One region of the Streptomyces sp. NPDC092369 genome, then DNA from elsewhere that is predicted to be linked to it. Evidence: riboswitches for the same ligand, from Rfam matches in the RefSeq annotation. Region 1 holds a riboswitch; each other region holds the start of a gene.
What was found. Region 1 has a riboswitch for cyclic di-AMP ahead of ACIQI8_RS28330 (M23 family metallopeptidase). Riboswitches for the same ligand answer to the same signal wherever they lie in the genome.
Positions count from the first base shown of each region.

Region 2: linked by a shared signal. The riboswitch ahead of ACIQI8_RS35470 (NlpC/P60 family protein) and the one ahead of ACIQI8_RS28330 (M23 family metallopeptidase) in region 1 are both predicted to bind cyclic di-AMP.
Region 3: linked by a shared signal. The riboswitch ahead of ACIQI8_RS09245 (M23 family metallopeptidase) and the one ahead of ACIQI8_RS28330 (M23 family metallopeptidase) in region 1 are both predicted to bind cyclic di-AMP.
Region 4: linked by a shared signal. The riboswitch ahead of ACIQI8_RS22990 (transglycosylase SLT domain-containing protein) and the one ahead of ACIQI8_RS28330 (M23 family metallopeptidase) in region 1 are both predicted to bind cyclic di-AMP.

Region 1 is NZ_JBIVQP010000005.1:19,176-26,787, forward strand. It holds gene trmB (tRNA (guanosine(46)-N7)-methyltransferase TrmB) at 1-903, shown strand, start outside; gene ACIQI8_RS28320 (PrsW family intramembrane metalloprotease) at 947-2,284, shown strand; gene ACIQI8_RS28325 (aldo/keto reductase) at 2,311-3,255, opposite strand; gene ACIQI8_RS28330 (M23 family metallopeptidase) at 3,383-4,420, opposite strand; cyclic di-AMP (ydaO/yuaA leader) riboswitch at 4,431-4,588, opposite strand; tRNA gene ACIQI8_RS28335 (tRNA-Met) at 4,900-4,976, opposite strand; gene ACIQI8_RS28340 (alginate lyase family protein) at 5,040-6,161, opposite strand; gene ACIQI8_RS28345 (dihydrofolate reductase family protein) at 6,375-7,505, opposite strand; gene ACIQI8_RS28350 (MarR family winged helix-turn-helix transcriptional regulator) at 7,595-7,612, shown strand, end outside.
Region 2 is NZ_JBIVQP010000007.1:85,365-92,976, reverse strand. It holds gene ACIQI8_RS35490 (LysR family transcriptional regulator) at 1-507, shown strand, start outside; gene ACIQI8_RS35485 (LuxR C-terminal-related transcriptional regulator) at 482-1,330, opposite strand; gene ACIQI8_RS35480 (GDSL-type esterase/lipase family protein) at 1,453-2,670, opposite strand; gene ACIQI8_RS35475 (TetR/AcrR family transcriptional regulator) at 2,704-3,273, opposite strand; gene ACIQI8_RS35470 (NlpC/P60 family protein) at 3,412-5,076, opposite strand; cyclic di-AMP (ydaO/yuaA leader) riboswitch at 5,085-5,259, opposite strand; gene ACIQI8_RS35465 (DUF5997 family protein) at 5,475-5,864, opposite strand; gene ACIQI8_RS35460 (LysR family substrate-binding domain-containing protein) at 5,923-6,717, shown strand; gene ACIQI8_RS35455 (beta-L-arabinofuranosidase domain-containing protein) at 6,748-7,612, opposite strand, start outside.
Region 3 is NZ_JBIVQP010000001.1:2,119,795-2,127,406, reverse strand. It holds gene ACIQI8_RS09255 (M16 family metallopeptidase) at 28-1,401, shown strand; gene ACIQI8_RS09250 (M16 family metallopeptidase) at 1,398-2,786, shown strand; cyclic di-AMP (ydaO/yuaA leader) riboswitch at 3,000-3,165, shown strand; gene ACIQI8_RS09245 (M23 family metallopeptidase) at 3,178-3,963, shown strand; gene ACIQI8_RS09240 (GntR family transcriptional regulator) at 4,152-4,844, shown strand; gene ACIQI8_RS09235 (HPr family phosphocarrier protein) at 5,005-5,286, opposite strand; gene ACIQI8_RS09230 (GNAT family N-acetyltransferase) at 5,469-7,612, shown strand, end outside.
Region 4 is NZ_JBIVQP010000003.1:1,320,383-1,327,994, forward strand. It holds gene ACIQI8_RS22980 (polyprenyl synthetase family protein) at 1-424, opposite strand, end outside; gene ACIQI8_RS22985 (CocE/NonD family hydrolase) at 737-2,731, shown strand; cyclic di-AMP (ydaO/yuaA leader) riboswitch at 2,963-3,164, shown strand; gene ACIQI8_RS22990 (transglycosylase SLT domain-containing protein) at 3,170-3,652, shown strand; gene ACIQI8_RS22995 (HAD family hydrolase) at 3,674-4,477, opposite strand; gene ACIQI8_RS23000 (LacI family DNA-binding transcriptional regulator) at 4,570-5,598, opposite strand; gene ACIQI8_RS23005 (carbohydrate ABC transporter permease) at 5,662-6,534, opposite strand; gene ACIQI8_RS23010 (carbohydrate ABC transporter permease) at 6,531-7,520, opposite strand; gene ACIQI8_RS23015 (ABC transporter substrate-binding protein) at 7,517-7,612, opposite strand, start outside.

The DNA.
Region 1 (7,612 bases):
ACTCCCGGCGATTCCCACCTCCACACTCCCGGCGAATCCCCCCTCCACACCCCCGGCGAATCCCTCCCCCACACTCCCGGCGAATCCCTCCGCCACACCCGGGCCAAGGGGGAACCCCGGTTCCCCGACGGGCCCATGCCCGATCCCGCCGGGTCTCACTTCGAGCGGCGGATCCGTAGTTTTCAGCCGCGGCGGAGTCGGGTGACCGCCGGGCAGGCGGACGCGTTGCAGCGGTTGTGGCCCAAGTGGGGGCTGGATATCGACGGGCAGCGGGTGCTGGATCTCGGCGAGTTGTTCGGGAACGCCAACCGGGTCGTGCTGGAGATCGGCTTCGGCATGGGTGAGGCCACCGCGCGGATGGCCGCCGCAGACCCGGGCACCAACATCCTCGCCGTGGACGTGCACACCCCCGGCCAGGGCAATCTGCTGAACCTCGCCGATCAGAGCGGTCTGCCCAACGTCCGGGTCGGCAACGGCGACGCCATCATCCTGCTGCGCGAGATGATCGCCCCGGACGCGCTCGACGGGCTGCGCGTCTACTTCCCGGACCCGTGGCCCAAGAAGCGGCACCACAAACGGCGGCTGATCCAGCCGGAGTTCCTCGATCTCGCCGCGAGCCGCATCAGACCCGGCGGCATCGTGCACTGCGCGACCGACTGGGAGCCGTACGCCGAACAGATGCTCGACGTACTGAGTGCGCACCCGGAGTTCGAGAACACCGCGCCCGACGGCGGTTTCGCGCCGCGTCCGGAGTTCCGGCCGCTGACCCGTTTCGAGGGCCAGGGGCTGGAGAAGGGACATGTCGTGAACGACCTGCTCTTCCGTCGCGTACAGCATCGCGAAGAGCCCAGTGACCAGGACCGCGAAGAGCGACACAACTACCCACCCCCCACCGGCGCCTGAAGCCTCCGCGCAGGCAGCGCCCTCCCTCGTTAGGGTCAATGCCGTGGCCACGTGTCCCCCGTACCCGACGAATCCGCCGTACGCCGGTGGTCCCGCCGGTGCTGCGCTCGGGCACGCCCACTGGTGGCAGCGCAAGTGGGTGCGGTACGGCGCGCTCAGCACCCTGCTCGCGCTCTCCGGGCTCGTCATCCTCGCCCTGGTGCGTCAACAGACCGGCACCGAGGGGTTTCTGGTCGGACTCGGCCTCGCCGTGCTGCCCGTACCGCTCCTCATAGCCGCCTTCCGCTGGCTCGACCGGGTCGAACCGGGCCCGTGGCGCAATCTGCTCTTCGCCTTCGCCTGGGGCGCCTGCGCGGCGGCGCTGATAGCGATCGTCGCCAACAGCTTCGCGACCAGATGGATCGCCACGGCGACCGCGGACCCCTCCAGCGCGGACACCCTCGGCGCGACGGTGATAGCGCCGATCGTCGAGGAGTCGGCCAAGGCCGCGGCCGTCCTGCTCCTCTTCCTGTTCCGGCGCCGGGACTTCACGGGGATCGTCGACGGGGTGGTGATAGCCGGCGTCACCGCCACCGGCTTCGCGTTCACCGAGAACATCCTCTACCTCGGCACCGCCTTCGGCACCGACCAGCTGACCGGCGACCGCGGCATCGCCTCCGTCACCGCGGCGACCTTCTTCGTCCGCATCATCATGTCGCCGTTCGCGCACCCCCTCTTCACCGTCTGCACCGGCATCGGCTTCGGCATCGCCGCGCTCTCGGGGGACCGCCAGCACCTGCGCCGCGTCCTCGCCCCGCTGTCGGGACTGCTGCTCGCGATGGGCATGCACGCGATCTGGAACAGCTCGTCGACGTTCGGCGAGTACGGGTTCTTCGGGGTCTACGCCGCGTTCATGGTGCCCTCGTTCGGGCTGCTGACCTGGCTGGTCATCTGGACCAGGCAGCGCGAGCTGCGGACCGTGCGCGAGGAGCTGCCCGCCTACACGATGGCCGGCTGGCTCACCCCCGCCGAGCCGTTCGCCCTCGGCTCGATGCGCGCCCGCCGCCTCGCCCGCGACTACGCCACCCGCCACTACGGCAAGCCCGCGGCGAGGGCGGTCGCCCAGTACGAGGCGTACGCGACCTCCCTGGCCTTCCTGCGGCACCGGGGGCGCCGCGGCCGGGCCGGTGCCGACTTCGTCGTACGGGAGAGGGAACTGCTCGCCGAGTTGTGGCGCCGCAAGGACGTGGCCCGTCCGGCGCTGGACTACGCGGCCAGGGCGACGGCCCCGCCGGTCGCGGTGACCGCCCCGCCCTGGCCGGTGCACGGGGTGTACGGGTATCCGGCGCAGCCCGCCTATCCGGCGTCGCCGTATCCCGCGTACAACCCGTATCAGCCGTAAATCAATCGCGTAGAGCCACGGATCGGTCAGGCCGACGCCTGCGTCAGGCGGCTGATCTCCGTCTCCGTCAGGGTCAGGTCCGCCACCGCCAGCAGCGCCGGCAGCTGGTCCAGCGTGCGCGCGGACGCGATCGGCGCGGCCACCGTCGGCTGGGCGGCGAGCCAGGCCAGGGCCACGGTCGCGACCTGCGCGTCATGGGCGGCGGCGATCTCGTCGAGGGCGGTCAGGACGCGCAGGCCCCGCTCCGACTCCGCGTAGGCGCCGGCGCGGCCCGCCCGCGCGCTCTCGACCGTCGTACCGGGCCGGTACTTGCCGGTGAGGAAGCCGGCGGCCAGGGCGAAGTAGGGGACGGCGGCGAGGCCCGCGGTGGCGGCGATGTCCCGCAGCTCGCCCTCGTAGGTGTCGCGGGAGACGAGGTTGTAGTGGGGCTGGATGGCCACGTACCGGGCCAGGTTCTCGCGGTCGGAGAACTCCAGGGACTCCCGCAGCCGCTCCGGCGTGATGTTGGAGACGGCGATGTTGCGCACCTTGCCCGCCCGCACCAGCTCGTCGAGCGCGCCGATGATCTCCTCGACCGGCACCTCGGGCTGGTCGAAGTGGGTGTAGTAGAGGTCGATGTAGTCGGTGTCCAGGCGGCGCAGCGAGGCGTCGGCGGCGGCCTTGATGTTCGCGCCGGACAGGCCCTTGTACTCGGGGTGCTGGCTGACCTTGGTGGCGATGACGACATCGGAGCGGTTGCCGCGGGCCTTGACCCACTTGCCGATGATCGTCTCGGACTCGCCGCCCGAGTTGCCCTCGATCCAGGACGAGTAGGAGTCGGCGGTGTCGACGAAGTTGCCGCCTGCCGCCGTGTAGGCGTCCAGGACGGCGAAGGAGGTCGCCTCGTCCGCCGTCCAGCCGAAGACGTTGCCGCCGAGGGAGAGGGGGAAGACCTCCAGGTCGGAGGAGCCGAGCTTGCGCAGTGAAGTCATGCTTCACATCAACGCCCACCCTGGAGGCCGGTCTTCCGTGAAAGCCGCAAAGTTCCCGTAAACAAGCGGAGTCCGCTGTTCCGGGAACCTGGCGACGACTGCCGGCGCCTATGGGTGGCGCCCTGTGTCAGGGGGTGAGGCCCTTGCTGCGCAGCCACGTCATCGGGTCGATGCCGTCGGCCTGGCCGTTCGGGTGCACCTCCAGGTGCAGGTGCGCGCCGGTCACGTTGCCGGTGGCGCCCACGCGGCCGATGACATCGCCGGTGGCGACCTTCTGGCCCACGCTCACGCCGATCGACGACTGGTGGCAGAACCACAGCTCCGTACCGTCGTCGAGGGTGAGGATCGTGCGGTAGCCGTACGAGCCCGCCCAGCCGGCCTCCGTGACCGTGCCGCTGTGGATGGCCTTGATGAGCGTGCCCGTGGGGGCGGCGAAGTCGAGGCCCGTGTGGTACCCGGAGGACCACAGGGAACCGGCCTGCCCGAAGGTGCCGGTGATCGTGTACGAGGCGACCGGCAGCCGGTACTGCGTGGCCAGCTCCACCAGTTTCGCGGCCTCGGCCTTCTTCTTGGCCTCCGCCTCCGCCTTCTTCTTCGCGGCGGCGGCCTTGGCGGCAGCGGCCTTCTCCGCCTTCGCGGCGGCCTCGTCGACCTGCTTGGAGAGGGAGGCCTCGGTGGCGTACTGGACCTTGCTGTCGACCTGGACGCGCTGCGACTCGGCCTGCGCCATGATGCGGTCGCGCAGCACCTCGCCGGCATCCTTGGTGCCCTGCGCGGTCTCCGTGGAGGTCACGCCGACGCTGCTGAGCGCGGTCGCGGACCCCTTGACGGCGGGGCTGGAGGTCTCGCCGAAGACCGAGCCGACGTTGGGCAGGTCGGGCACGGAGATGGAGACCGGCGGCTTGCCGGTGTTGGCGCTGGCCATGCCGCCCGCGCCGACGGCGGCTATGACACCGACGCCCAGAACCGTGGAGCTGCGGGCGAGTCCCCCGCCGCGCTGCTTGGAGACGCGGTGGCGACCGCGGTTGGGGCGGACGGAATCCTCGGTGGGGTTCCATTCCTCCCAAGGGCCCTCGTCGGTGCGGGGTCCGCCGTAGCCGAAGATCTCGTTGTCACGCTGGCTCGGCACGAACGGGGCCGCCGGGGCAGGGGGGTTGGACGCCACCTGGGCGTACTCCTTCCTTCCTTCTCGCCTACCGGGTTAGCTGACGGGTTCGGAGCAGGAAGGTCTCCTACGCGCGTAAACCGGTCGTGCGTACACGACGGACTACGTGCGATTCACCCCAAGTTGGTGGTTCCCCGGTTCCCTTGCGGGATTCGGCACGTGCGCACGGAGCCGACTCTTGTGACGGCTGGGACGACCGCGCTGCGTTATCGAACGTTAATAGACACGGGGTGGGGATTCCAAGCTGTTCGGCTTGATCATTAACGTTTTCACGCAGGACGTTCAGGCCATGACCGGTGAAATTCGGGCGAGTTGACCAAGCCCGGGAATGCCTGGAGGTGTTGACGGTATGTCAGTTGCTGCGCGGAGGGCGTTCACCTGCTCACCGGGCGTGACAACAGCCGAAGTGAGGAGCGGGACGCGCGCGGGAAAAGACTCAGGGCCGGAGTCCGATGATCCGGACTCCGGCCCTGGGCCGTTGGTAGCGGGGACAGGATTTGAACCTGCGACCTCTGGGTTATGAGCCCAGCGAGCTACCGAGCTGCTCCACCCCGCGCCGTTGTGTTCTCCACTGTACGCCATTCGCGGGACGGGAGTGACCAAGGAGCAGCCGGGCCGGTCAGGCGGCCGGGTTTCCGGCGTGGGTCAGGGTCTCCCAGGAGACGAAGAGATCGTCGGTACCGGCCGGGCGGGTCTCCTCGGCCAGCTTGTGGGCGGCGGGGACGGAGCCGCCGAGCCGGTCCTCCAGGTGGTTGAGGGCGACCTCCAGGTCGGGACCCATGTTCCGGTCGACCTTGCCACCGCACAGCCACGCGGGCGGGTTCTCGCCCAGCTGGTAGCGGGCATGGAGGGCGAGGGCCGCGGTCAGCCGGTCCTTGACCTCGCCGTACAGGTCGACGCCCTGGTGCCAGGCCGTCTCGGCGATGTGCGCGGTGGCGGCGAGCGAGTAGCCGACGTGCTTGAAGTTGCGGCAGGTCTCCTGCGCGACGCCGTCCTTGTACGTCCCCTGCCTGAACCAGTACGTCGTCAGCTTCTGCGGCGTGTTCATGGTCGAGCCGGCCACGGTGAGCGGGACCTTGCCGTCCTTCTCCAGGTAGAAGTAGGCGGGCACACGGTCGCGGAAACGGGCCAGGGCGGCGTCGAAGGCCTTGTGGTCGTTGGTGAAGACGGCGATGCCGATCGCCGCGTCGGTCATCGCGAGGTCCCAGTTGCCGTTGTAGTCGGGCAGCTTCTCGGTGACGAGCGGCTGATAGGCGGTCCGCAGCATCCTCTCGAACCGCGCCACCCGGTCGGCAGGCCACCCGGCCCCCGGCGCGTACCGCACGATCTCCGCCGCGCGCGTCCATGTCGACCCGGCCCACGCGGTCTGCAGCCCCGCGTCCTCCTCGGAGTGCCGCTTGATCTTCGCCGACCAGGCGTCCATGATCTCGCGCGCCTTGAGCGCGTGCTCCTGCTTGCCGGTGACGCTGAAGAGCAGTGCCTGCGTGTACGCGGCGATCGCGTCCTCCCGCTCCTCCACACACCCCTGCGCGACCTTCCCGCCCCAGGGACAGTCGACGTTCTCGTACGGCTCGGGCCGGTACTTGTACGACCCGTACTTGCTGTCGCGCATCGCCAGGAACGCCTTCAGCCACGGCTGCTTCCCGGCGGTCACGTTCTTTCGTACGGAGTCCAGCTGCGCCTTGCTGACGAGCACGCCGGGGTGGGTGAACGTGGCGTCCGGGGGGAGGGCGCGGGCCATGGTCCGGGTACCGGTGTCCGTGCTGCCGCACGAGGCGAGGGTCACGGCGAGAAGGGGCGCGATCAGGAGCACGGCGGCTCGTTTTCGGGATGGCCTCACTGCTACCAGTACCTCCGCTTGTGTCCGTTCGGGGTCTCTCGCAGAGTGACCGCTCGGGGAGTGGGGCGCAGGATCTGTTGGGCCGATCGGACCGACGGAGCAGTGGTGCGGACGTCAGGCCAGGAGGTGGGAGTTGGGCGCCTTCGCCCGCTCCTCGTACTCCGGGATCACGACCACCTCGGCACCCTCCGCCGCCAGCAACCCGTTCCCGTCCGCCGCCGTCACGAAGGTGTCCGGCTCGCGCCACGCCGTCACCACCCGGCGTACCCCCGCGTCGAGGATGAGCCGGGCGCAGGGCTTGGGGCGGGAGGCCCGGTGGGCGCAGGGTTCGAGACTGCTGTAGATCGTGGCGGAGGCGAGACGCGGGTCGGTGGGGGCGAGCTTGGCCAGGGCCGCCTCCTCGGCGTGGACCACCGGGTCGCCGTCCTCGCGGGAGTGGCCGCGGGCCAGTTCCGTGCCGTCGGCGGCGACCACGACCGCGCCGACGCTGAAGGCGGTGTCGGAGGGCGGGCACTGGGTGGCCAGTTCGCAGGCGAGGCGGAGCCAGTGGTGGTCGGCGGCGGTGGGGAGGGGGCCGGTGCCGGGGGCGGTGGGCTCGTAGCGCATGAGGACGACGTCCTCGATCCGCCGGGTTTCGAGGAGTCGGAGGCGACCGGGCTGGTAGGGGCCCGGGCCGAAGAGGCGGGGCGCGGTCGGGGTGCCCACGAAGAGCGGGGACAGGACCAGGTGGAGTTCGTCCGCGAGGCCCTGCCGCAGGAGCTGGGTGTGGATCGTGCCGCCGCCCTCGACCATGAGGCGGTCGATGCCGCGTGCCTCGTGGAGGTGGGTCAGGAGTTCGCGCCAGTCCAGGTCGGGGCCGAGCGGGACGACGTCGGTGGCCAGGCCCAGGGCGTGCGCCCGGTCGGCGCCCTTGTCCGTCGTGTACAGGACCTTCTCGCCGCCCGTGTGCCAGAAGTTGGCGGCCGGGTCGAGGTCGCCGGTGGCGCTGACCGTGACCTTGAGGGGGTACTCCGGCCGGCCCGAGGCCACGCGGGCGGCGCGACGCTCGGGCGAGTTCACCAGCAGGCGGGGGTTGTCGGCGCGGATCGTGCCGGCGCCGACCAGGATCGCGTCGACGGACGCCCGTACCTCGTCGACGCGGTCGAAGTCGGCCGGGGAGGAGAGCAGGAGGCGCTCGGGGCCGGTGTCGTCGAGATAGCCGTCGAGGGAGACGGCGGCGGACAGCAGGACGAACGGGTGGGGCATCGACGCGCTCTCTCTGCGAGACGGAGCTGGGTTCGAGCTCTCTCAAGGCGGGGCTTGGTTCAAGTTTGAAACAAACCTACACTGGTCCCATGACGACTCGCTGGCTC
Region 2 (7,612 bases), on a different contig from region 1:
GCCACGGACCTGCACTTCGTCCGCGTCAACTCCACCTCGGCCGGCCTGGTGGAAGGCGCCTGCGACCTGGCCGTCGTCCGCAGGCCGCTGGACGAGAAGCGTTTCGACAGCGCCATCGTCGGCCTGGAACGACGTCTGTGCGCCCTCGCCGCCGACGATCCGCTGGCCCGGCGCCGGTCCGTCCGGCTCGCCGACCTGTCCGGGCGCGTCCTGCTGATCGACCGCCGTACCGGCACCACCACCACGGACCTCTGGCCGCCGGACGCTCGCCCGGCCACCGAGGAGACGCACGACGTCGACGACTGGCTCACCTCCATCGCCGGCGGCCGGTACGTAGGCATGACGGCCGAGTCGACGGCCAACCAGTACCCGCGCCCCGGCGTCGTCTACCGGCCGGTGCGCGACGCCGAACCCATCGCCGTCCGCCTCGCCTGGTGGCGCGACGACCCGCATCCCGCCACCCCCGCGGCGATCGAACTCCTCACCGCCCTCTACCGCGGCGACTGAGATCACGGGCAGGGTGCTGCTCGGACCGGCCGCGGGACAGGGCGGGCGTGGGGACGAGGCCGAGCTGCTGGGCGCGCAGGACCGTGCCGAGGCGGTCGCGGGTGCCGAGCTTGCGGTAGATGTTCTCGACGTGCTTGTGGACCGTACGGTCCGAGATGCCGAGCCGTCGGCCGATGGCGGTCGCGGTCAGGGCATCGGTGAGGAGCAGCAGGACGGTTGTCTCCCGGGGCGTGAGGCCGCCCGCCGCGGCCGGTTCTCCGACGACGGCCGGGGCGGCCAACTGCCGCCACTGCATCAGCAGTTGCCGCTGCTGCTCGACGGCTGCAATCAAGGGTTGCAGCAGTTGGGCCGTGCGGACGTGGTCGTCGGTGAAGTCCTTGCCGGAGCGGTAGACCATGCACCCGGTGATGGGGGTGGTGACCTGCGGCAGCGGGACCGCCAGCACATGGTCCATGTCCATGGTCGCGTCGAGCAGTTGTGCCGTGGGGCTCGTGGACCACTCCCGGCCCGCCGCCGCGCGGGCAGTGCGCGGAGTGCGGTCCGGGCCGGTGGCGTAGTGGTCGGCGAACGGATAGCCGGAGCGGAGCAGACCCAGATCCTCGTCCCCGAGCGCGTCGAGCCGGTCGGCGATGCCGGGCGACATGCCGACCGTGCCCGCGCGTTCGCTCCAGTCGTCCAGCTTGTAGACCAGCAGCTCACCGCCGCACAGCTCGGGCAGGGCATTGGCCAGCAGCGGCCACAGGCGCTCCGGCTCCCTCTCGTGGAGCGCCCCGACGGCCACCGCCAGCATCCGTTCATAGGCCTCGCCCGGCCCCTGTGCCACGTTCCTTCTCCGCTCGTTCGCCGCGTACGCAGTTCTACCCATACCGGCGACGTCCAGTGGTGCCCGAGACTTTCGTCGTCCGTGCGGGCCGCCGGTACGGGGGAATGGCGGCCCGCACGGTCTCACATCCGAACCGGCGCCGCAGCCTCGGGACGCGCCTGCGCGGTGCCGAAGACGCCCTCCGTCGCGAAGACCAGTCCCGCGAAGCGCTTGCCCATGCTGCGGTGGGTGGCGGCGTCCGGGTGGAGGTCGTCGGGCAGCGGCAGTTCGGCGAAGTCGTCCTCGCCGTACAGCTCGCGTCCGTCGAGATAGTGCAGGTTGGGGTCGTCGGGCCGGCGCCGTTCCACGATCCGCGCCAGTTCGTCCCTGATGACGTTCAACGTCAGCTTCCCCTCGGCCACTTCGGCCGGATCCCCCATCGCCTTGAACCGCAGCCGCCCGTCGGCCAGCGCGTCGAAGTCCGCCGCGCTGGGACCGGGCGTGTCCTCGTGGATGGGGCACAGGATGGGGGAGACGACCAGCAGCGGAGTGGTCGGATGGCCCTCGCGCACGGTGTCGAGGAAGCCGTGCACGGCGGGCGTGAAGGCACGCAGCCGCATCACGTCGGTGTTCACCAGGTTGATGCCGATCTTGACGCTGATCAGGTCGGCCGGGGTGTCGCGCAGGGCCCGCGCGGTGAACGGGTCCAGCAGCGCGCTGCCGCCGAGCCCGAGGTTGATCAGCTCCACCCCGCCCAGGGAGGCGGCGAGCGCCGGCCAGGTCGTGGTCGGCGTGCCGGCGAAGGAACCGTGACTGATCGAACTCCCGTGATGCAGCCACACCGGGCGACCCGGGTCCGGCGCGGGCTCGACAGGAGCGTCGGTGCGCAGCGCGACGAGTTCCGTGGCCTCGTCGTGCGGAAGCCAGATCTCGACGACCTTCGAGTCGCCCGACAGCCCGTCGAAACGGAGCGTGCCGATCTCTCCCCGCCGGACCTCGGCGGTCCCCCTCTCCATGTCGATGGTCAGGGCGTTGCCGCCGGGCACACTGCCCCGACCGGCGGGGCGGCCGTCGACGAGCAGGTCGTACACGCCGTCCGGGCGGAGCGGGGCGCCGACGTAGACGCGCTTGGTGGGCAGCGTGTCCAACTCGACGGCGGTCGCGCGGGTGCGGAACACCAGCCGCACGCCGGAGGGTTGGGCCTCGACCATGGCCAACTGCGGGTCGTCGCACTGGGCGCGGGCCCGCGCGGGCAGCCGGTGCGGCAGCACCCCGTGCTCGGTGTGCTCGACATCGAGGGCGCCGCGCAGCAGTTCGGCGGTGATGTAGGTGGTGGTCCAGTCGCGCTGGGGGGTGTCCATGGTCTCAACCTGTTGATAGAGGTGGGTGGTTGGTCAGGGCGCCGGCCAGTTCCGCAACAGTGAGTCGAGGGCGTCCAGAGTGCGGGTCCAGCTCTCCTGCGAGTCGGGGGCGCTGTGACTGAACCCGCCCGCCAGCTCCAGACTCACGTACCCGTGAAAGACGCTGCCGAGCAGTCGGACCGCATGTGTCTCGTCGGGTTCCGTCAGGTCGTAGCCGCGCAGGATCGCGCGGGTCATCTGCGCGTGCCGGACGCCGGCGCTCGCGGCGGCCTCCTCGGGGGCCAGCCGCAGTCGGGCCGCGTCGTAGCGGCCGGGGTGGGCGCGGGCGTAGTCGCGGTAGACGTTCGCCAGCGCGACCAGAGCGTCCTTGCCGGCCCGGCCCGCGAGCGCCGCGGCGGCCCGGTCGGCCATCTCCTCCAGGGCGAGCAGCGCGATCCTGGTCCTGAGGTCCTGCGAGCTCTTCACATGCGAGTACAGGCTCGCGACCTTGACGTCGAATCGCCGCGCGAGCGCCGAGACGGTCACGTGCTCGAAGCCGACCTCGTCGGCCAGCTCGGCACCCGCCCGCGCCAGCCGCTCCGCGGACAGTCCCGCACGCACCACAGCCGCTCCTCCCGTTGGGCTTCCGTGCTGCCGAGTATGCGTTTACCTAAACCCTTTAGGCAAATGGCTGCACGATTTAGCCGGACGGGGGAGCGGCTGAGCGGGATGCCGGCGGATACCGGTGGGTGCCGGTGGAGGTCAGACGGGACGCACGGCGATGCGGACCGCGGCCTCCCCGGCGTAGTACACGGACTCCTCGCGTACGCAGGTGCCGGGGCCCGGGGCGTGGACCATCATGCCGTTGCCGGTGTAGATGCCCACGTGGCTGAAGTTGTCGTTGTAGAAGATCAGGTCCCCGGGCCGGCTCTCGGCGAGGGGCACGACCGTACCGGCACTCGCCTGCTCCTGCGCAGCCCGCGGCAGGGCGACCCCCGCAGCCTTCCAGGCGGTCTGGGTGAGACCGGAGTCGTCGTACGAGCCAGGACCGACCGAGCCCCACACGCACGGCCTGCCGATCTGCGCACGGGCGAAGGCGATCGCCCGCTCGGCCTTGCTGCCGACGGCGGGCCCGGTGTCGGCCGGGACGCCGGTGTCGAGGACGCTCGACTGCCAGCTCTGGGCGGGCATCGCGCCGGTGTCGAGCGCGCTCGGCTGCCAGGCCTGGGCGGCCGGCACTCCGGTGTCCAGCACGCTGGGCTGCCAGTTCTGTGCGGGGATCGCGCCGGTGTCGAGGACGCCGGGCTGCCAGGACTGTGCGGGGATCGCCCCGGTGTCCAGCACGCTGGGCTGCCAGTTCTGTGCGGGCATCGACCCCGTCTCGTAGGCGGTCGGCTGCCAGTTCTGTGCCGGTGTCGCGCCGGTGTCCAGGGCGCTCGGCTGCCAGGACTGCGCGGGGATCGTCCCGGTGTCGTACGTGCTGGACTGCCACGTCTGTGCGGGGATCGCCCCGGTGTCGTAGGCGCTCGGCTGCCAGGTCTGGGCGGCCGGCACTCCTGTGTCCAGGACGCTCGGCTGCCGCAGTCGCCACTCCTCCTCGGCCCTGCGCTGGGCCTGCTGCGCCGTGTCGGACCACGGGGCGGCGGCCGGGAGGGGCGCGGCCTCGATCGCGAGGGCCGGTGCGGTCCGCTGTCCGGTGTACCGGGCGAACAGCTCACGGGCCGCGGCGAGCTTGCGCTGGTTGCGCTCCTTGGCCGTCCGGAGCGCAACCTGGCGGGTAGGTGTGGCCGGGGCTGCCGGGGGCAGTCCGCGCAGGACCGCGGGCTGGAGTTCAGGTCGGGGTGTGGAGGCGGCGGCCAGGGCGGGCACCGCGCGGCCCGTCAGTGCCGGGGCCGGGCCCGCGGGCAGCTCCGCGACCGGGCCCGCCGTCAGTTCCGCCACCGGGCGGCCGGTGGGGGCCGCGGGCAGTTGGGGCACGTCACGCCTGCGCTCGATGAGGTCGTCGCCGGGGCGCGCGGGCCGGGGCATTGCGGGGCGGGCGGGCATCCGGTCGGCCGGCAGCACCGCCGGAGCGGTCGGCCCCACCGAGCTGCGGGCCGCGTCGAACCAGCGCCGGGCGACCTTGTCGAGTTCGGGGTCCGAGGTCTGGCGCGGGATGCTGCCGGTCTGGGCGCCGCGGCCTCGGGTGCCCGCGGTCATCGCGCGGGTCGCGTTGAAGTTTCCGGTGTCGCTCTCGGCCCGGTCGTAGAGGGTGCTGACCCGTTGCTGGACCTCTTCGCGGCTCGGGCCGTCATCGGCGGCCTGGGGTGCGGCATCGGCGGTCTGCGAGAACAGGGCCACCGAGGTGAGAGCCGCCGTCGCCAAAGCGGAGTTGCGCATGCCGGGCTGGCCGAAGCCTCCCGCGCGCGGCATTCGTTCCGGCGCCATGGGAGCCGTACTCCTTCCGTACTCCGCCTACCGAGTTAGCTGTCGGGTTCGGGCGGTCACGATGTGGAAGGCATGCCCTACGGCCCTTGCCCCGAAGGGCAGTTGGGCCGATTCACCCCATGAATCGGTGGGTCCCCGGCTCCGGCTGCCACAGGGGCGAGCCGGACTCAGCGGAGGTCGCTCGACCCGACGGGGTCCGCCGGAGAGAGTCACGCGACCTGAGAATCAACTTAACCAACTTGTGTGCCCTGTGTGAAGGTTGAAGCGCGATATGTCCGATACGCTTTTGTGACCTTCGTCTTAATGGACCGTCAGAACTGGTTTCTGTGTACACACAGGTCCCGACCGGCGACTCACCGTGGCCGGAACGGGATCAGGACCCGGATCGTCAACCGGATTCAGGAACCGGCTTCGCGCTCCGCGTCCCGCTGCTTGAGGCGCGCCGCCTCCTTGCGGACCTCGGCCTGAGTGGCGCGCTCCTTCTCCAGCCACTCGGGCGCGTCCTGCTTGATGGCCTCGATCTGCTCGGTGGTGAGCGCCTCGGTGATACCGCCGCGGGCGAGACCCGAGATCGAGATCCCCAGCTTCGCCGCGACCACCGGACGCGGGTGCGGCCCGTCGGCCCGCAGCGCGCGCAGCCACTCGGGCGGATTCGCCTGGAGCTCGTCGAGCGTGGCGCGCGAGACGTCGCCCTCGCGGAACTCGGCGGGGGTGGCTTCGAGGTACACACCCAGCTTCTTCGCCGCGGTGGCGGGCTTCATGGTCTGGGTGCTCTGGTGCGACTTCATGGTGTCCAGGGTATCGATCGTGTGAGAGCCCGCCGACCACGGACGGTAATCTGGCGGGGTGACAGGCTCCGCAGACCCCGAGGCATCCCCCACGTTCCGGCTGGCATACGTCCCGGGAGTGACGCCCGCCAAGTGGGTGCGGGTCTGGAACGAGCGGCTGCCCGACATCCCCCTCGTCCTCAGCCAGGTCGAGGCCGCCCAGGCGCCCGAGCTGCTGCGCGCCGGTGCGGCTGACGCGGCCTTCGTACGGCTGCCGGTCGACCGTACGTTCCTCAGCGCGATCCCCCTCTACACCGAGACGACGGTCGTCGTAATCCCCAAGGACCACGTGATCACGGCGGTGGAGGAGGTGACCGTGGGCGATCTCGCCGACGAGGTCCTCTTCCACCCCCTGGACGACGTCTTCGACTGGGACCGGCCGCCCGGGGAACCCGCCTTCGAGCGCCCCCCGACCACGGTCGACGCCATCGAACTGGTCGCGGCGGGCGTGGGCCTGCTGATCGTGCCCCAGTCCCTGGCCCGGCTCCACCACCGCAAGGACCTCACCTACCGTCCGGTCGTGGACGCCCCGGAGTCGAGCGTGGCCCTGTCCTGGCCCGAGGACGCCACCACCGACCTGGTCGAGGACTTCATCGGCATCGTCCGCGGCCGCACGGCCAACAGCACCCGGGGCCGCAAGGCCGCCGACCCCGAGCCGAAGACGAGGCGAGCCGAACCGACCACCGCCCGTCGCAAGCCCGCGACGCCCTCGAAGCCGACGGCCCGCGGTGGCCGGGGCGGTACGGGCGGTGGTGCCAGGGGCGGTGGCGCCAAGGGCGGTGGCAGGCGGGGCAAGCCGCGCGGCCGGTCCTAGTCCACGTCTCCTCAGGACAGGTCTGGCCGCTTACGGGACGAAGACGGCCCTCTCCGCCGTGCCGACGACCTTCGCCCCGTCGCTTCCGCCAAGCAGCCCGCCGGTCACCCACGCGTCCACCGTCGACCGCACCCGCGCCACGAGCGCACCCTTGTCACCGAACGGCGCTCCGGCCCAGATCTCGTCCAGCAACGTCGTGCCGTCGGCCTTCACCGGATTGGCCACGCCGGAGTCGGTGTTCCCGAGGACGACTCTCGGCTCCACGCGCCTGAAGTAGGCATGGGTCGGATCCTCCGTCCCCTCGAAGAAGGGGGCGAACTCGATGCCGTCCAACGTGTAGTGGAGGGGCCTGTCGGTCACGGGGGCGAGGGACGGCAGCAGATCACCCGACAGACCGGCGTTTCGGTAAAGACCCAACTCCAGGTAATCCGTGGCCGAGTCGCGGGCGACCAGGTTGACCGGACCGTGGAAGAGGGTCTGGAGGGTCGGATCGTCCAGCGCCTTTTCGACCCGGAGCCGGAAGGGCACGGCGACGCGCACGGTGTCCCCGGCACGCCACTTCCGGGACACGGCGAAATAGCTGCCGGGTGTCGGACTCCCGGGCGCCGCCCGCCCGTTGACCGTGACGCGGAAGCCGGCCGTCGCCCAGGACGGCACCCGTATCCGCAGTTCGAAGGTCGCGGCGCCGTCCCCGACGGTGAGAGTGGTGCCCTGCTCGCGGGGATAGTCGGTCGTCTGGGTGACCGTGACTCCCTTGTCCGCCCAGGTCAGTCGGGACGGGCTGAACAGGTTGACGTACAGGGCGCTGCCGTCGGACGCGGCGAAGTACACCGAGTCCTGGTACTTGGTGGCGCTCTCCATGCCGGTGCCCTCGCAGCAGGTCGTGCCCTGCTTG
Region 3 (7,612 bases), on a different contig from region 1:
GCAGCATTCGCGATCGAAGGGACGTACATGCCCATGGGTCACACGGCCACGGACCAGGCAGACACCGGCGGCCTGACAGCGACCGAGCACCGCCTGGCCAACGGCCTGCGCGTGGTGCTCTCGGAGGACCACCTGACCCCGGTCGCGGCGGTGTGCCTCTGGTACGACGTCGGCTCGCGCCACGAAGTCAAGGGGCGCACGGGTCTTGCTCACCTTTTCGAGCACCTCATGTTCCAGGGCTCGAAGCAGGTCAAGGGCAACGGACACTTCGAACTGGTGCAGGGTGCGGGCGGTTCGCTCAACGGCACCACCAGCTTCGAGCGCACCAACTACTTCGAGACCATGCCCACCCACCAGTTGGAGCTCGCCCTCTGGCTGGAGGCCGACCGCATGGGCTCCCTGCTCGCCGCCCTGGACGAGGAGTCCATGGAGAACCAGCGGGACGTGGTGAAGAACGAGCGCAGGCAGCGCTACGACAACGTCCCCTACGGCACGGCGTTCGAGAAGCTGACCGCGCTCGCCTACCCGGAGGGCCACCCCTACCACCACACGCCGATCGGTTCGATGGCCGACCTGGACGCGGCGACCCTGGAGGACGCGCGCGCGTTCTTCCGCACGTACTACGCGCCCAACAACGCGGTTCTGTCGGTCGTCGGCGACATCGACCCGGAGCAGACGCTCGCCTGGATCGAGCGGTACTTCGGGTCCATCCCGGCGCACGACGGCAAGCCCGTCCCCCGTGACGGCGCGCTGCCCGACGTCATGGGCGGGCAGTTGCGCGAGGTCGTCGAGGAGGAGGTGCCGGCGCGCGCGCTGATGGCGGCGTACCGGCTGCCCGAGGACGGCACGCGCGCGAGCGACGCGGCCGACCTCGCGCTCACCATCCTCGGCGGCGGCGAGTCGTCCCGTCTCTACAACCGCCTTGTGCGGCGCGACCGTACGGCCGTCGCGGCCGGCTTCGGTCTGCTGCGGCTGGCCGGCGCGCCCTCGCTCGGTTGGCTGGACGTGAAGACGTCCGCCGAGCACGAGGTGCCGGAGATCGAGGCCGCCATCGACGAGGAGCTCGCCCGGTTCGCCGAGGAGGGCCCCACCGCCGAGGAAATGGAGCGCGCCCAGGCCCAGTTGGAGCGCGAGTGGCTGGACCGGCTCGGCACGGTCGCGGGCCGCGCCGACGAACTGTGCCGGTACGCCGTCCTGTTCGGCGACCCGCAGCTGGCTCTGACCGCCGTGCAGCGCGTCCTGGAGGTGACCCCGGAAGAGGTCCAGGAGATCGCCAAGGCCCGACTGCGCCCCGACAACCGCGCGGTGCTCGTCTACGAACCCGTCGCCCCCGAGTCCGCCGAGCCCGCCGAGCCCGCCGAGCGCACCGAGCCCACCGAGAACGAGGAGGCGGCCAAGTGACCGAGCTCGCCGCGATGGAATTCCACCCGCAGCCCCAGGCCGGCGAGGCCAGGCCGTGGGCGTTCCCGGCCCCCGAGCGCGGGACGCTCGACAACGGCCTGACGGTCCTGCGCTGCCAGCGCCCCGGCCAGCAGGTCGTCGCCGTGGAGGTCCTCCTTGACGCGCCCCTGGAGGCCGAGCCGGCCGGTCTGGACGGCGTCGGCACGATCATGGCGCGGGCCTTCTCCGAGGGCACGGACAAGTACTCCGCCGAGGAGTTCGCCGCCGAACTGGAGCGCTGCGGCGCGACGCTCGACGCGCACGCCGACCACCCCGGCGTCCGGATCAGCCTCGAAGTGCCCGCCTCGCGCCTGACCAAGGCCCTCGGCCTGCTGGCCGATGCCCTGAGGGCGCCTGCGTTCGCGGACAGCGAGATCGAGCGCCTGGTGCGCAATCGCCTCGACGAGATCCCGCACGAGCTGGCCAACCCCTCCCGGCGCGCCGCCAAGGAGCTCTCCAAGGAGCTCTTCCCGGCCTCCTCGCGCATGTCGCGCCCGCGTCAGGGCACCGAGGAGACCGTCAAGAACATCGACTCGGCGGCCGTACGCGCCTTCTACGAGAAGCACGTTCGTCCGGCGACCGCCACCGCCGTGGTCGTCGGCGACCTCACCGGCATCGACCTCGACGAGCTGCTCGGCGACACCCTCGGCGCCTGGACCGGCTCCTCGGCCGAGCCGCGTCCCGTGCCGCCGGTGACCGCCGACGACACCGGGCGCGTGATCATCGTGGACCGCCCCGGCGCCGTACAGACGCAGCTGCTCATCGGCCGCGTGGGCCCCGACCGGCACGACCGCGTGTGGCCCGCGCAGGTGCTCGGCACGTACTGCCTGGGCGGCACCCTCACCTCGCGCCTCGACCGCGTCCTGCGCGAGGAGAAGGGCTACACCTACGGCGTACGGGCGTTCGGGCAGGTCCTGCGGTCCGCCCCGGACGGCACCGGGGCCGCGATGCTCGCCATCAGCGGCTCCTTCGACACCCCGAACACCGGTCCGGCGCTGCAGGACCTGTGGACGGTGCTGCGCACGCTCGCCGAGGGCGGTCTGACCGACGCCGAGCGCGATGTCGCCGTGCAGAACCTGGTGGGCGTGGCGCCGCTGAAGTACGAGACCGCGGCGGCCGTCGCGAGCACGCTGGCCGACCAGGTCGAGCAGCACCTGCCCGACGACTACCAGGCGACGCTGTACCGGCAGCTCGCCGCAACCGGCACCGTGGAGGCCACCGCGGCCGCCGTGAGCGCCTTCCCGGTGGACCGTCTGGTGACCGTGCTGGTCGGTGACGCGGCGCAGATCAAGGAGCCCGTGGCGGCTCTCGGCATCGGCGAAGTCACCGTCGTGGCGGCCGAGTAGGGCCGGGCGGAGGCGGAGCGAGCGCCACGCGCGCGTGGGGGCCCTGGTGACGGAAGCGTCACCAGGGCCCCTGTATGTCCGAATTGAGGGAGAGGTTGCCTGTCTGCCCTGTGGCATGCGCTACAAAAGCCGTGATCCGTTTGGGGATTGAAAGTTGTCCCGTTTAGCGTCATCCGGGCTGTCCGTCAGGCACCGCGCCGCATCCGCGGCACCGGGCAGTCATCGCCGAGTCCCCGTACGGCGCGAGCCAGGGGAGCCGGGGACCCATATCGAGAGTCCCTGGGGTGAATCGGACGCCCGCGCTTCGCGAGGGGGTCCGTAGGAGACCTTCCTGCTCCGAACCCGTCAGCTAACCCGGTAGGCGAGAAGGAAGGAAAGGACCACCCAGTACATGGCGTTCACCTGCGCCACCGGGAAGCACCGACGTCCCAGCCGGATGAAGCGCACCACCGCCCGTGCGGCGGGCGTCGCGGCACTCGCCACCACCGGCGTCGTCGGCACCCTGGCCGCTCCGGCGCTCGCCGCGGACAACTCCGCGGAGCACGTGGAGAGCGCGGCCGAGCAGACCGGTTTCACCCCCGTCATCACCATCGGCGACACGATCGCCGACAAGATCGACGCCCAGGCAGACGCCCAGAAGGAGGCGGCCCAGGAGGCCGCTCTCAAGAAGGCCGCGGCCGAGGCGGCACGCAAGAAGGCCGCCGCGCGGGCCAAGGAGGAACGCGAGGCCAAGGAGCGCGCCGCCCGCGCCGCCGAGCGCAAGCGCCTCAACACCTTCGTCGCGCCGATCTCGAACTCGTACGTCTCGACGGGTTACAAGAGCGGTGGCTCGCTGTGGTCCTCCGGCAGCCACACCGGCATCGACTTCCACGCGGCCAGCGGCACGACCGTCCACGCGGTCGGCTCCGGCACGGTCGTGGAGACCGGCTGGGGCGGTTCCTACGGCAACCAGGTAGTGATCAAGATGAACGACGGCACGTACACCCAGTACGGTCACCTGTCGTCCATCGGGGTCTCGGTGGGCCAGACGGTCACCCCCGGGCAGCAGATAGGCCTCTCCGGCGCGACCGGCAACGTCACCGGGCCGCATCTTCACTTCGAGGCCCGCACGACCCCCGAGTACGGCTCGGACATCGACCCCGTCGCCTACCTGCGTTCGCATGGTGTGAACGTCTGACGACGGACCGCGAGATCTTCTTCAGCCCCGGCTCCCCGAGCCGGGGCTTTCGGTCTTTCTGTCCGCTCTCTGTCCAAAAAATATCCCTCGATTCCGGCCCCCCGTCGGAAATTCCCGCTGATTGCAATAGAGTCACTGAACACACGTCAACCGGCGACGTTTCACGGGGATTAAGACGGAGGTCGGACATGCGTATTCCGGCGCACTCGGTGTGCACGGCCATCCGGGACGACATCGTCGCCGGTGTCTACGAGCGCGGCGGCCGGCTCACCGAGGAACTCCTGGCGCGCCGCTACGGCGTCTCGCGTGTCCCCGTCCGGGAGGCCCTGCGCACGCTGGAGGCCGAGGGCTTCGTCGTGACCCGGCGGCACGCGGGCGCGTGCGTCGCGGAACCGACCGAGCAGGAGGCCGCCGACCTGCTGGAGATGCGCATGCTGCTGGAGCCGCTCGGCGCGTCCCGGGCCGCCCAGCGGCGCACCGAGGCCCACCTCAAGGTGCTGCGCGGCCTGGTCAGGCTGGGCCAGGAGCGCGCCAGGAGGGGCAACAGCGAGGATCTGCGCTCCCTGGGGGGCTGGTTCCACGAGACGCTCGCGCAGGCCTCCGGCAGCCAGGCGCTGACCTCGACGCTGACCCAGCTGCGTCACAAGATCGCCTGGATGTACGCCGTGGAGGCGCCGGCCAACCCCGTGGAGTCCTGGGCGGAGCACGGCGCGATCGTCGACGCCGTGGCGCGCGGGGACGCCGAGCGCGCGCGGGCGATCACCGCCCTGCACACCGAGCACTCGACGAGTGCGCACCGGCTGCGCTTCGGCGGCGGGGAGCGCGCCGAGCGTGTGAGGAACTCGCAACATCCCGTAAACATGTCGGGTGTGCGGCATTAACACGGGCGCCGTATACAAAGAGAAGGTAATTCCAGGGGGATTATTCCTGCTGCCCGAATTCGGGAAATTCGAAGGGCTCGCCCGGTAATTCGGGCGAGCCCTTCGGAGTTGCGGGACGGCGGCGTCCAAGTGACGCGTACCGCATCCCTCAATTCGATTTTCAGACGGTCTCGGGAAGCTCCTCGAGCCCCTCGGCGACCAGCTTCGCAAGCCGGTCGAGCGCGGCGTCCGCGCCCTCGGCCTCGGAAGCGAGGACGATCTCCTCGCCGCCCTGGGCGCCCAGGCCCAGCACGGCGAGCATGGAGGCCGCGTTGACGGGGTTGCCGTCGGACTTGGCGATCGTCACCGGGACGCCTGTGGCCGTGGCGGCTCGGACGAAGATGGAAGCGGGGCGGGCGTGGAGGCCCTCGGCCCAGCCGACGTTGACGCGGCGCTCAGCCATGTGATGCTGCCCTTCAGTGTCTCAGGTTGTCTAGACCATATTGTCTAGACCAGTTTTCCATAGCGTGTCGTCGGGCCGCGGCCTCGGCCCCACTCACACCCTCCCACCGTCCCCGGCGGGCAGGCGTGTTCCCCACAGACTGCCTCGCGCCGTTGTCATACGCGAGCCGTACGCTGGGGCCCATGCAGACCTCGTCGGACCGGCACGAGTACCCCGCCCACTGGGAAGCCGACGTCGTGCTGCGCGACGGCGGTACCGCGCGCATCCGCCCCATCACCGTCGACGACGCGGACCGCCTGGTCAGCTTCTACGAGCAGGTGTCGGACGAGTCGAAGTACTACCGCTTCTTCGCGCCCTACCCGCGCCTGTCCGCGAAGGACGTCCACCGCTTCACGCACCACGACTTCGTGGACCGGGTGGGTCTCGCGGCCACGATCGGCGGCGAGTTCATCGCCACCGTACGCTATGACCGCATTGGTCCCGAGGGTACGCCCGCCTCCGCCCCCGCCGACGAGGCCGAGGTCGCCTTCCTCGTCCAGGACGCCCATCAAGGACGCGGCGTGGCCTCCGCGCTCCTCGAGCACATCGCCGCCGTCGCCCGTGAGCGCGGCATCCGCCGCTTCGCCGCCGAGGTGCTGCCCGCCAACAACAAGATGATCAAAGTCTTCATGGACGCCGGCTACACCCAGAAGCGCAGCTTCGAGGACGGCGTCGTCCGCCTGGAGTTCGACCTGGAGCCCACCGACCGCTCGCTCGCGGTCCAACGCGCGCGTGAACAGCGCGCCGAGGCACGGTCCGTACGCCGGCTGCTGGTGCCCGGCTCGGTCGCCGTGATCGGGACCGGCCGCACGCCCGGGGGAGTGGGCCGCAGCATCCTCGACAACATCAAGGGCGCCGGGTTCACCGGCCGGCTGTACGCGGTGAACAGGGCCTTCCCCGAGGACCTCAAGGAGCTGGACGGGATCGCCGCCCACCGCTCGGTGCGGGACATCGACGGACCCGTCGACCTCGCGGTCGTCGCCGTACCCGCCGACCACGTCCCGGAGATCGTCACCGAGTGCGGTGAACACGGCGTACAGGGACTGGTCGTGGTCTCCGCCGGATACGCCGAGAGCGGCCCCGAGGGACGCGACCGCCAGCGCGAACTCGTCCGCCACGCGCGCACGTACGGCATGCGCATCATCGGACCGAACGCCTTCGGGGTCATCAACACCGCCGAAGAGGTACGGCTCAACGCCTCCCTCGCCCCCGAGATGCCACGCCCCGGCCGCATCGGCCTGTTCGCCCAGTCCGGCGCCATCGGCATCGCCCTCCTCTCCCGTCTGCACCGACGCGGCGGCGGCGTCACCGGGGTCACCGGCGTCTCCACCTTCGTCTCGGCCGGCAACCGCGCGGACGTGTCCGGCAACGACGTCCTGCAGTACTGGTACGACGACCCGGACACCGACGTCGTCCTCATGTACCTGGAGTCGATCGGCAACCCGCGCAAGTTCACCCGCCTCGCCCGGCGCACCGCGGCCGCCAAGCCCCTGGTCGTCGTCCAGAGCGCCGGGTCCGCCCCCCAGGGCCACGCCGTCCAGGCGACCCGGCTGCCGCACGCCACGGTGACCACGCTGCTCCGCCAGGCCGGCGTGATCCGCGTCGACACCATCACCGACCTCGTCGACAGCGGACTGCTGCTCGCCCGCCAACCCCTGCCCGCCGGACCGCGCGTGGCGATCCTCGGCAACTCCGAGTCGCTGGGCCTGCTGACCTACGACGCCTGCCTCTCCGAGGGACTGCGCCCGCTGCGCCCCCTGGACCTGACCACCGGGGCGAGTGCCGGCGACTTCCACGCGGCGCTGCTGCGCGCGCTCGGCGACGACGCGTGCGACGCGGTCGTCGTCACCGCGATACCGGCGATCGGCGAGACCTCGGTCGCCGACGCCGAACTGGCCGAGGCGCTGCGCTCCGCCGCCGAACAGGTCCCCGGCAAGCCGGTCCTCGTCGTCCACGTGGAACTGGGCGGCCTCGCCGAGGCGTTGTCGGCCGCGGTCGCCACGGCGCCCCAGGCCGAGACCAAGCCCTCCGGCGCCCGCAGGCTCCGCCCCTCGCAGCAACTGCCCCCGCCCGTACAGGCGTCGGGGACCGCGGCCCCCGACGCGCCCTCCGCCCGCCTCATCCCCGCCTACCCCGCCGCCGAGCGCGCTGTCCGCGCCCTGGGCGAGGCCGTGAAGTACGCGCAGTGGCGCCGCGAGGCGGCGGAGCCCGGCAAGGTGCCCGAGTCCATCGACGCGGACATCGACGAGAAGGGCGCGGCCCGCCTCATCGACGGCATGCTCGCGCG
Region 4 (7,612 bases), on a different contig from region 1:
GGACCGCCTCGGGGCCGAGGTCGGCCAGTATGTGCGAGGCGCGGGCGAACAGGAAGTCACCCGTGAGGACGGCCACCGAGTTGCCCCAGCGGGTGTTGGCGCTGTCGACCCCGCGCCGCACGGTCGCCTCGTCCATGACGTCGTCGTGGTACAGCGTGGCGAGGTGGGTCAGCTCCACCACCACCGCGGACGGCACGATCCCCGGCGCGTACCGGTCCCCGAACTGCGCGGCGAGCATGACCAGCAGCGGGCGGAACCGCTTGCCGCCGGCCCGCACGAGGTGCTGCGCGGCCTCCGTGATGAACGGGACCTCACTCTTGGTGGCTTCGAGCAGTCCCTCCTCGACAGCGGCCATCCCCGCCTGGACATCGGCTTCCAGAGCCTGGTCCCGCACGCTCAGCCCGAACGGCCCGACGACGGTCACGAGGGATCTCCTGTCTGCTGGTGTCCACGGCTGGTTACACGGTTTGTCGATAGGTCGCTGCCATCACTCAAGTCAGCGTATCCGGTCAAGTTTCGATCACCCATGCCGCCCACGCGTGCTGCCTGGGTAGGCACCTATGCCACTCGCCCGTGCAGCCCGGGCGATATCCGATCACGACGGGTATGTTTTTGATCACTTGATAACAACGGACATATATCGACTTACATGGAAGTAGTGGAGCGTGTCCCGAACGAGGCAGACGTCGAACCCGAGGACCGCCCGGCTCCTACCAACCGCACTGGGGTCACGCTCATGCGCATCCGAACGTCCTTCCCGTACGAGACGACTCACGAGGACCTCCGTGTCCGGCTGCCCGACGGAACGCGGTTGTACGCCCGCGTCTGGCGACCGCTCACCGACGAACCCGTACCGGCGCTCCTGGAGTACCTGCCCTACCGCCTCACCGACTGGACCGCGCCCCGCGACGCCCAGCGGCACCCCTGGTACGCCGGGCACGGCTACGCCTCCGTCCGCGTCGACGTGCGCGGGCACGGCAACAGCGAGGGGATGCCGGGTGACGAGTACTCGGCGACCGAGCTGGCCGACGGGGTCGAGGTGGTCAACTGGCTTGCCGCACAGCCCTGGTGCGACGGCAAGGTGGGCATGTTCGGCATCTCCTGGGGCGGCTTCAACTCCCTCCAGCTCGCGGCCCTCGCGCCCGAGCCGCTGAAGGCGGTCGTCACGGTCTGCTCCACGGACGACCGCTATGACAACGACGTGCACTACATGGGTGGTTCCGTCCTCGCCGTCGACATGCACGCGTGGGCGGCGACCATGCTCGCCTTCGTCTCCCGCCCGCCGGACCCGCTCCATGTGGGCGAGGAATGGCGGGACATGTGGCTGAAGCGGCTGGAGGCCGTCGACCCCTTCATCCACACCTGGCTCGCCCACCAGACCCGGGACGAGTACTGGCGGCACGGCAGCGTCTGCGAGGACTACGACGCGATCGGCGCCGCCGTCCTGGCGGTGGGCGGCTGGCACGACCCGTACCGCGACGCCGTGCTGCGGCTCGTCGAGCACCTCCCGGCGGACCGGGTGCGGGGGCTGATCGGCCCGTGGTCCCACCAGTACCCGGACCGCGGCCTGCCGCCGGGCCCGGCGATCGGCTTCCTCCAGGAGACCCTGCGCTGGTGGGACCACTGGCTCAAGGGCAAGGACACCGGCGTCATGGCCGACCCCCTCCTGCGCTCCTACGTCAGCGACTCGCACCCGCCGGCGACGGTCCACGACACCCTGCCGGGCCGTTGGGTCGGCGAGCCGGCCTGGCCCTCGCCGCACGTCAAGACGACGACGTACGGACTGCGGGGCGCCCCCGCGATCGTCCGGTCCCCCATGCACACGGGCGTGGACGCGGGCCGGTTCTTCCCCTTCGGGAACGACGCCGATCTGCCGCCGGACCAGCGGGACGAGGACGCGCGCTCCGCGTGCTTCGAGTTCGAGGTGCCGGCGGAGACCTGGGTGCTGGGGCGGCCGAGGGTGCGGCTGCGGCTGACCTCGGAGGTGGCGCGGGGGCAGGTGATCGCCCGGCTGTGCGATGTGGCGCCGGACGGTTCGTCGACGCTGGTCACCCGGGGTGTGCTGAACCTGTCGGCGCGGTTCGGGCGGGAGCGGGCGGTGCCCTGGACGCCGGGCGCGGTGGAGGACGTGACCTTCGAGCTGAACGGCATCGGGTACGCCGTTCCGGCCGGGCATCGCATCCGGCTCGCGGTGTCCTCGGCGTACTGGCCGTGGATCTGGCCCCAGCCGGAGTCGGCGGCCGGCTTCACGATGGACCCGGAGGGCAGCGCGCTCGAACTCCCTGTGCGAGAGCAGGAGTTGACGTACGACATTCGCTTCGGGGAGCCCGAGGAGGCCGAGCCGATCGGGGTCAACTACCCGCCCACGCTGGACGAGCCGCGGCCGGAGCGGGTGGTCGTGCGGGATGTGGCGAAGGGTGAGTGGCGGCTGGAGGTGGACCCGCGGCACGGCGGCACACGCGTGTATCCGGACGGCCTGGAGTTCACCGAGGACGCGCTGGAGACGTACACGATCGACGAGAGGGACCCACTGTCGGCGCGCGCCCGGTCGGACTGGTCGATCCGGCTGCACCGGCCGGAGCTGGCCTGGGACACCACCGTGCGCACCCGGTCGGAGATTACTTGCGACGAAAAGGACTTTATTGCCTCGAATGAGGTGATCTGCACCGAGGGCGGCGAGGTGATCTTTCACCGGACCTGGGAGAAGAGGATTCCGAGAACTGCCAGTTGAGGATGAATGCCCGTTTTGCCGCTCTTCATCCCGCCGTGACTTGGGTCACGCGCTTCTGTGCGTGCCCTGTGTCCCGACATGTCGGCGTTCCGCCTTTCGCCGCTTGCCAGTTGACCCTTGGCAGGCGCAAAGGATCAAGCGCCTCATAGGCCTCAGACCAAGGTCAAGAGGGTCTATGTGTGAATCCGGTACTTGTTCCGGACATGTGCTCTCGCATACGTTCCCGCCCTGTCGGGTGGAACGCCGAATCCTGCCGCCGCCCGGCATCCCAGTCACGAACTCACCGCACGGCAGGAGCGGGGGACCCAGGTAAGTCGCCGGACCGGTCATCGCGACCGGGACGGCTCGGGGTTAAGTCACGTCCGCGAGGGCGTGGCCGGGCACCTCCCAGCCCGAACCCGACAGCTCACCTCGCAGGCGACGGAGAGGAACCTCGTCATGCCTGCATCCGCTCAGCACCGCCGTAGCCGCAACTCCCGCCTCGCCCGCAAGCTCGCCGTGCTCGGCACGGGGGCCGCGGTGCTCGCCCTCCCCGTCATCGGCGCGACCACCGCGTCCGCGGCTCCCTCGTCGACGGTGACCGCCGCGTCGCTGGGGTACTCCAACACCCTCGACGGCTGGATCCGCGCCTCGCTCCAGGTCATGGCGCAGAACGGGATCCCTGGCACCTACGACGGCATCTACCGCAACGTGATCCGTGAGTCGTCCGGCAACCCGTACGCCATCAACAACTGGGACTCCAACGCCGCGGCCGGCACCCCGTCCAAGGGCCTGCTCCAGGTGATCGACCCGACGTTCGCCGCGTACCACGTGGCCGGCACGTCGTTCGACCCGTACGACCCGGTCGCGAACATCACGGCCGCCTGCAAGTACGCGGCGGCGGTGTACGGCTCGATCGACAACGTCTATGGAGCCTACTGAGCCACCCGGTAAGGGTCACTCTCAGAAGAGTCTTTCGAGGACGACGGCGATGCCGTCGTCCTCGTTCGATGTCGTCACCTCGTCCGCCACCGCCTTGAGTTCGGGGTGGGCGTTGGCCATGGCCACTCCGTGGGCGGCCCAGTCGAACATGGGGATGTCGTTGGGCATGTCGCCGAAGGCGATCGTCTCGTGCGGGCCCAGGCCCAGGTGGCGGGCGGCCAGGGCGAGGCCGGTCGCCTTGGTGACGCCGCATGGCTGGAGTTCGACGGTGCCGGGTCCCGACATGGTGACGGTGGCCAGTGAACCGACCACTGTGCGGGCCGTGGTGGCCAACTCGTCGTCGGACAGGTCGGGATGGCGCAGCAGCACCTTGCTGATCGGTTCGTGCCACAGGTCGTCGCGGCGGCCGACCCGGACCGCGGGCAGCGTGGGGTGCGGCATGAGGTAGCCGGGCTCGATGAGCGTGAGTCCGTCCACGCCGTCCTGGTCCACGGCCGCGTACACCTGCCCGACCTCCGCCTCGATCTTGCCGAGCGCGGTCTCGGCCAACTCCCGGTCCAGCGTGACCGACCAGAGCAGCCGGTCCGCGCCGGCGTCGTACACCTGCGCGCCCTGCCCGCACACCGCGAGCCCCTTGCTGCCCAGCTCGTCGAGGAGCGGACGCACTCTCGGGGCCGGCCGTCCCGTCACGACGAGATGGCGGGCCCCGGCGCCGACCGCCCGCGCGAGCGCGGCGAGGGACCGGTCGGAGAGGGTGTCGTCGCCCCGGAGCAGGCTGCCGTCCAGGTCCGTGGCGATGAGTGAATATGCGAGGGGTGCGGCCATGATCAGAGAATACGGATGGAAAGCCCGGCTAACTCGACGCGAACCGGACGGTTGCTGACTACATGTGCGTGGAGCGGTGGCCGGTGGTCCGGTCACGCCGACTCCCTGATCACCAGCTCGGTCGGCAGCAGCACCCCCGCCGTGTCCTCACCGGCGATCTGCGCGAGCAGCATGCGGACCATCTCGGCGCTGATGCGGTCGTAGGGCTGGCGCATGGTGGTGAGGGCCGGGGTGCCCGCGGTGGCCGCGGCCGAGTCGTCGAAGCCGCCGACAGCGACGTCATCGGGGACCGAACGGCCGTACTGCTGAAGAGTGTTGACGACTCCCAGGGCCATGAGATCGGAGGCCACGAACACCGCGTCGATGTCCGGGGCCCGGTCCAGGAGCCGGCGGGCCGCCTGCTCTCCGCCGGTGCGGCGGTAGTCGCCCTCGACCACGAGCGCGGGGTCGAAGGGCAGGCCCGCCTCGGTGAGGACGTCGCGGTAACCGGCCAGCCGGTCGGGGCCGCCCGCCGTGTCGAGCGGTCCGGTGACCATGCCGATACGACGTCGGCCGCGGGCGATGAGATGGCGCACCATCTCCTGGGCGCCCTCGCGGTCGGCCGCCGCCACGTAGCTGACCTTGGAGCCGAGGCCGACGGGCTTGCCGCAGGCCACCAACGGGATTCCGGCGTCCCGGAGTTCGGCCGCGACCGGGTCGCCGCTGTGGTTGGAGACGAGGAGCACGCCGTCGACGTGACCCGAGGTGATGTACCGGGTGAGGCGGCGCCGGTCGTCCTCGGAGGAGGCCAGCATCAGCAGCAGCGGGATGTCGTGCCGGGCCAGGTGCTCGGTGCACCCGCGCAGCAGCACGTTGAAGTTGGGGTCCTCGAAGAACTTCTCCTGCGGCTCGGTGAGGAGGAACGCCACCGAGTCCGACCGTCCCGTACTCAGGCTGCGGGCATGCCGGTTGACGACATAACCCGTCTTCCTGATCGCCGACTCCACGGCGGTGCGCGCGGCGGGCGAGACGTAGTGGCCCCCGTTCAGGAACCGCGAGACGGTCCCCCGGGAGACCCCTGCCTCCCGGGCCACGTCATGGATGGTGGGCGGTTTGCGGCGGCCGTTCGGACTGGTGGCCATGGTCCTCGTTCTGCCGGGTCGGTGCGGTGGGGGGAAGTCCGGTGCGGTGGCGGGCGGTTCGGCTCAGGCCTTGACGGATCCGCTGAGCAGGTCCAGGGACCAGAAGCGCTGGATCACCAGGAAGAGTCCGATCAGCGGCAGGATCGCGAGGAAGCAGCCCATGATGACCAGCGTGTAGAGCGCGGGTTGGGAGGCGCCCTGGTTGAGCAGGGTGTAGAGGCCCAGCGTGATCGGGAACTTGGTGTCGTCCGCGAGCATCACGTACGGCAGCAGGAAGTTGTTCCAGATGCCGACGAACTGGAACAGGAACACCGTGATGAGACCCGGCATCATCATCGGCACCGCGATCCGCGAGAAGATCCGCCACTCGCTCGCGCCGTCCATGCGGGCGGCTTCGAGGAGTTCGGCGGGCACGGAGGCGGCCGCGTAGATGCGGACGAGGTAGACGCCGTACGGGGAGAGGATCGACGGCAGGAGCATCGACCAGTACGAGTCGGCCAGGCCCAGCTTCGAGAGGAGCAGATACTGCGGGACCGTGAGCACGATGCTCGGGACCAGGACGCCGGCCAGCATCAGCTTGAAGACGAACTCCCGTCCCCTGAAGGCGAAGCGGCCCAGTGCGTAGCCGCCGGCGGCCGAGACCGCGGCGGAGAGCAGGGCGCCGCCGCCCGCGTAGAGAAGGGAGTTGGCCATCCACTCCCAGTAGATGCCGTCCCGGTAGGAGCTCAGCTCCTTGAAGTTGTCGAGGAAGCCGGTGCCGGGGGCGAAGGTGAAGGTGGAGAACAGTTCGCCCTGGCCCTTGCTCGCCGCGATGACCACCCAGGCCACGGGGATCAGGCAGTACAGCGAGCCGATGATCAGCACCACGGTGGGCACCCAGGCGGTGCGCTTCGGCCTGCTGAGGCCCTGGTCGGCGGTGAGGGTGAGGGGGGTCATGCCCGGTCCTCCCGGGTGTAGCGGTCGGAGACGCGCAGCAGCGTGAAGGAGAGCGCGAAGGTCGCCAGGGCCAGCACCACGGCGGTGGCGGACGCGCCGTAGATGTCCGACCTGAGGAAGGCGGCATCGTAGATGGCCATCAGCGGACTCCAGGAACTGGAGAGGCCGTTGGTCAGCGGCTTGAGCGCCATCGGCTCGGTGAAGACCTGGAGCGTGGCGATGACCGAGAAGAAGAACGTGAGCACGAGCGAGGGCAGCACGATCGGGATCTTGATCCGCAGGGCGATCTTCAGGTCGGAGGCGCCGTCGATGCGGGCGGCCTCGTAGATCTCCTGCGGGATCGAGCGCAGGGCGGTGTAGATCACGATCATGTTGAAGCCGGTGCCGCCCCACACCGCGATGTTCGCGAAGGACAGGTACAGGTTGCCGCCGTCGAACAGGTCGGGCTGCGGCAGGTCGAACTCACGGAGGAGGTAGTAGAAGGGGCTGACCGTCGGGAGGTAGAGGAAGCCCCACATCAGGGCGGCGATGATGCCCGGGACGGCGTACGGCAGGAAGATCGCGAGGCGCGCGAACTTGGCGCTGCGCGCCTGCGGGGTGTCCAGCATCAGCGCGAAGACCAGCGCCAGACCGAGCATCGTGGGGATGACGATCAGGCCGTAGCCGAAGGCGCGCAGGACGCTGTGGCCGAACTCGGAGTCCTCGAGGACGTCGGTGTAGTTGCCGATGCCGTTCCACACCTGCTCGCGGGCGCCCTTGCCGAGGCCGATGCCCTTGACCTGGACCTTGTGGAGACTGAGCCACACCGCGTACCCGATCGGTACGACGGTGAAGGCGGCGAACAGGAGCACGGCCGGCAGAAGGAACCAGTACGGCGCGCTGCGGCCACGGCGACGGAGGCGGCGGGGGCGGACGGAGGGGGCGGTGCCGTCCGCCAAGGGCCCGGCCGTCAGCCGGTCGGAGCCCTTGAGCGGAGTGCTGGTCATGCCTCGGTCACCTTGAAGCCCTGCTTCTTCATGTCGGTGAAGGTCGCCGACTGCATGGTGGCGAGCGCGGTGTCGAACTGGGCGGACTTCTT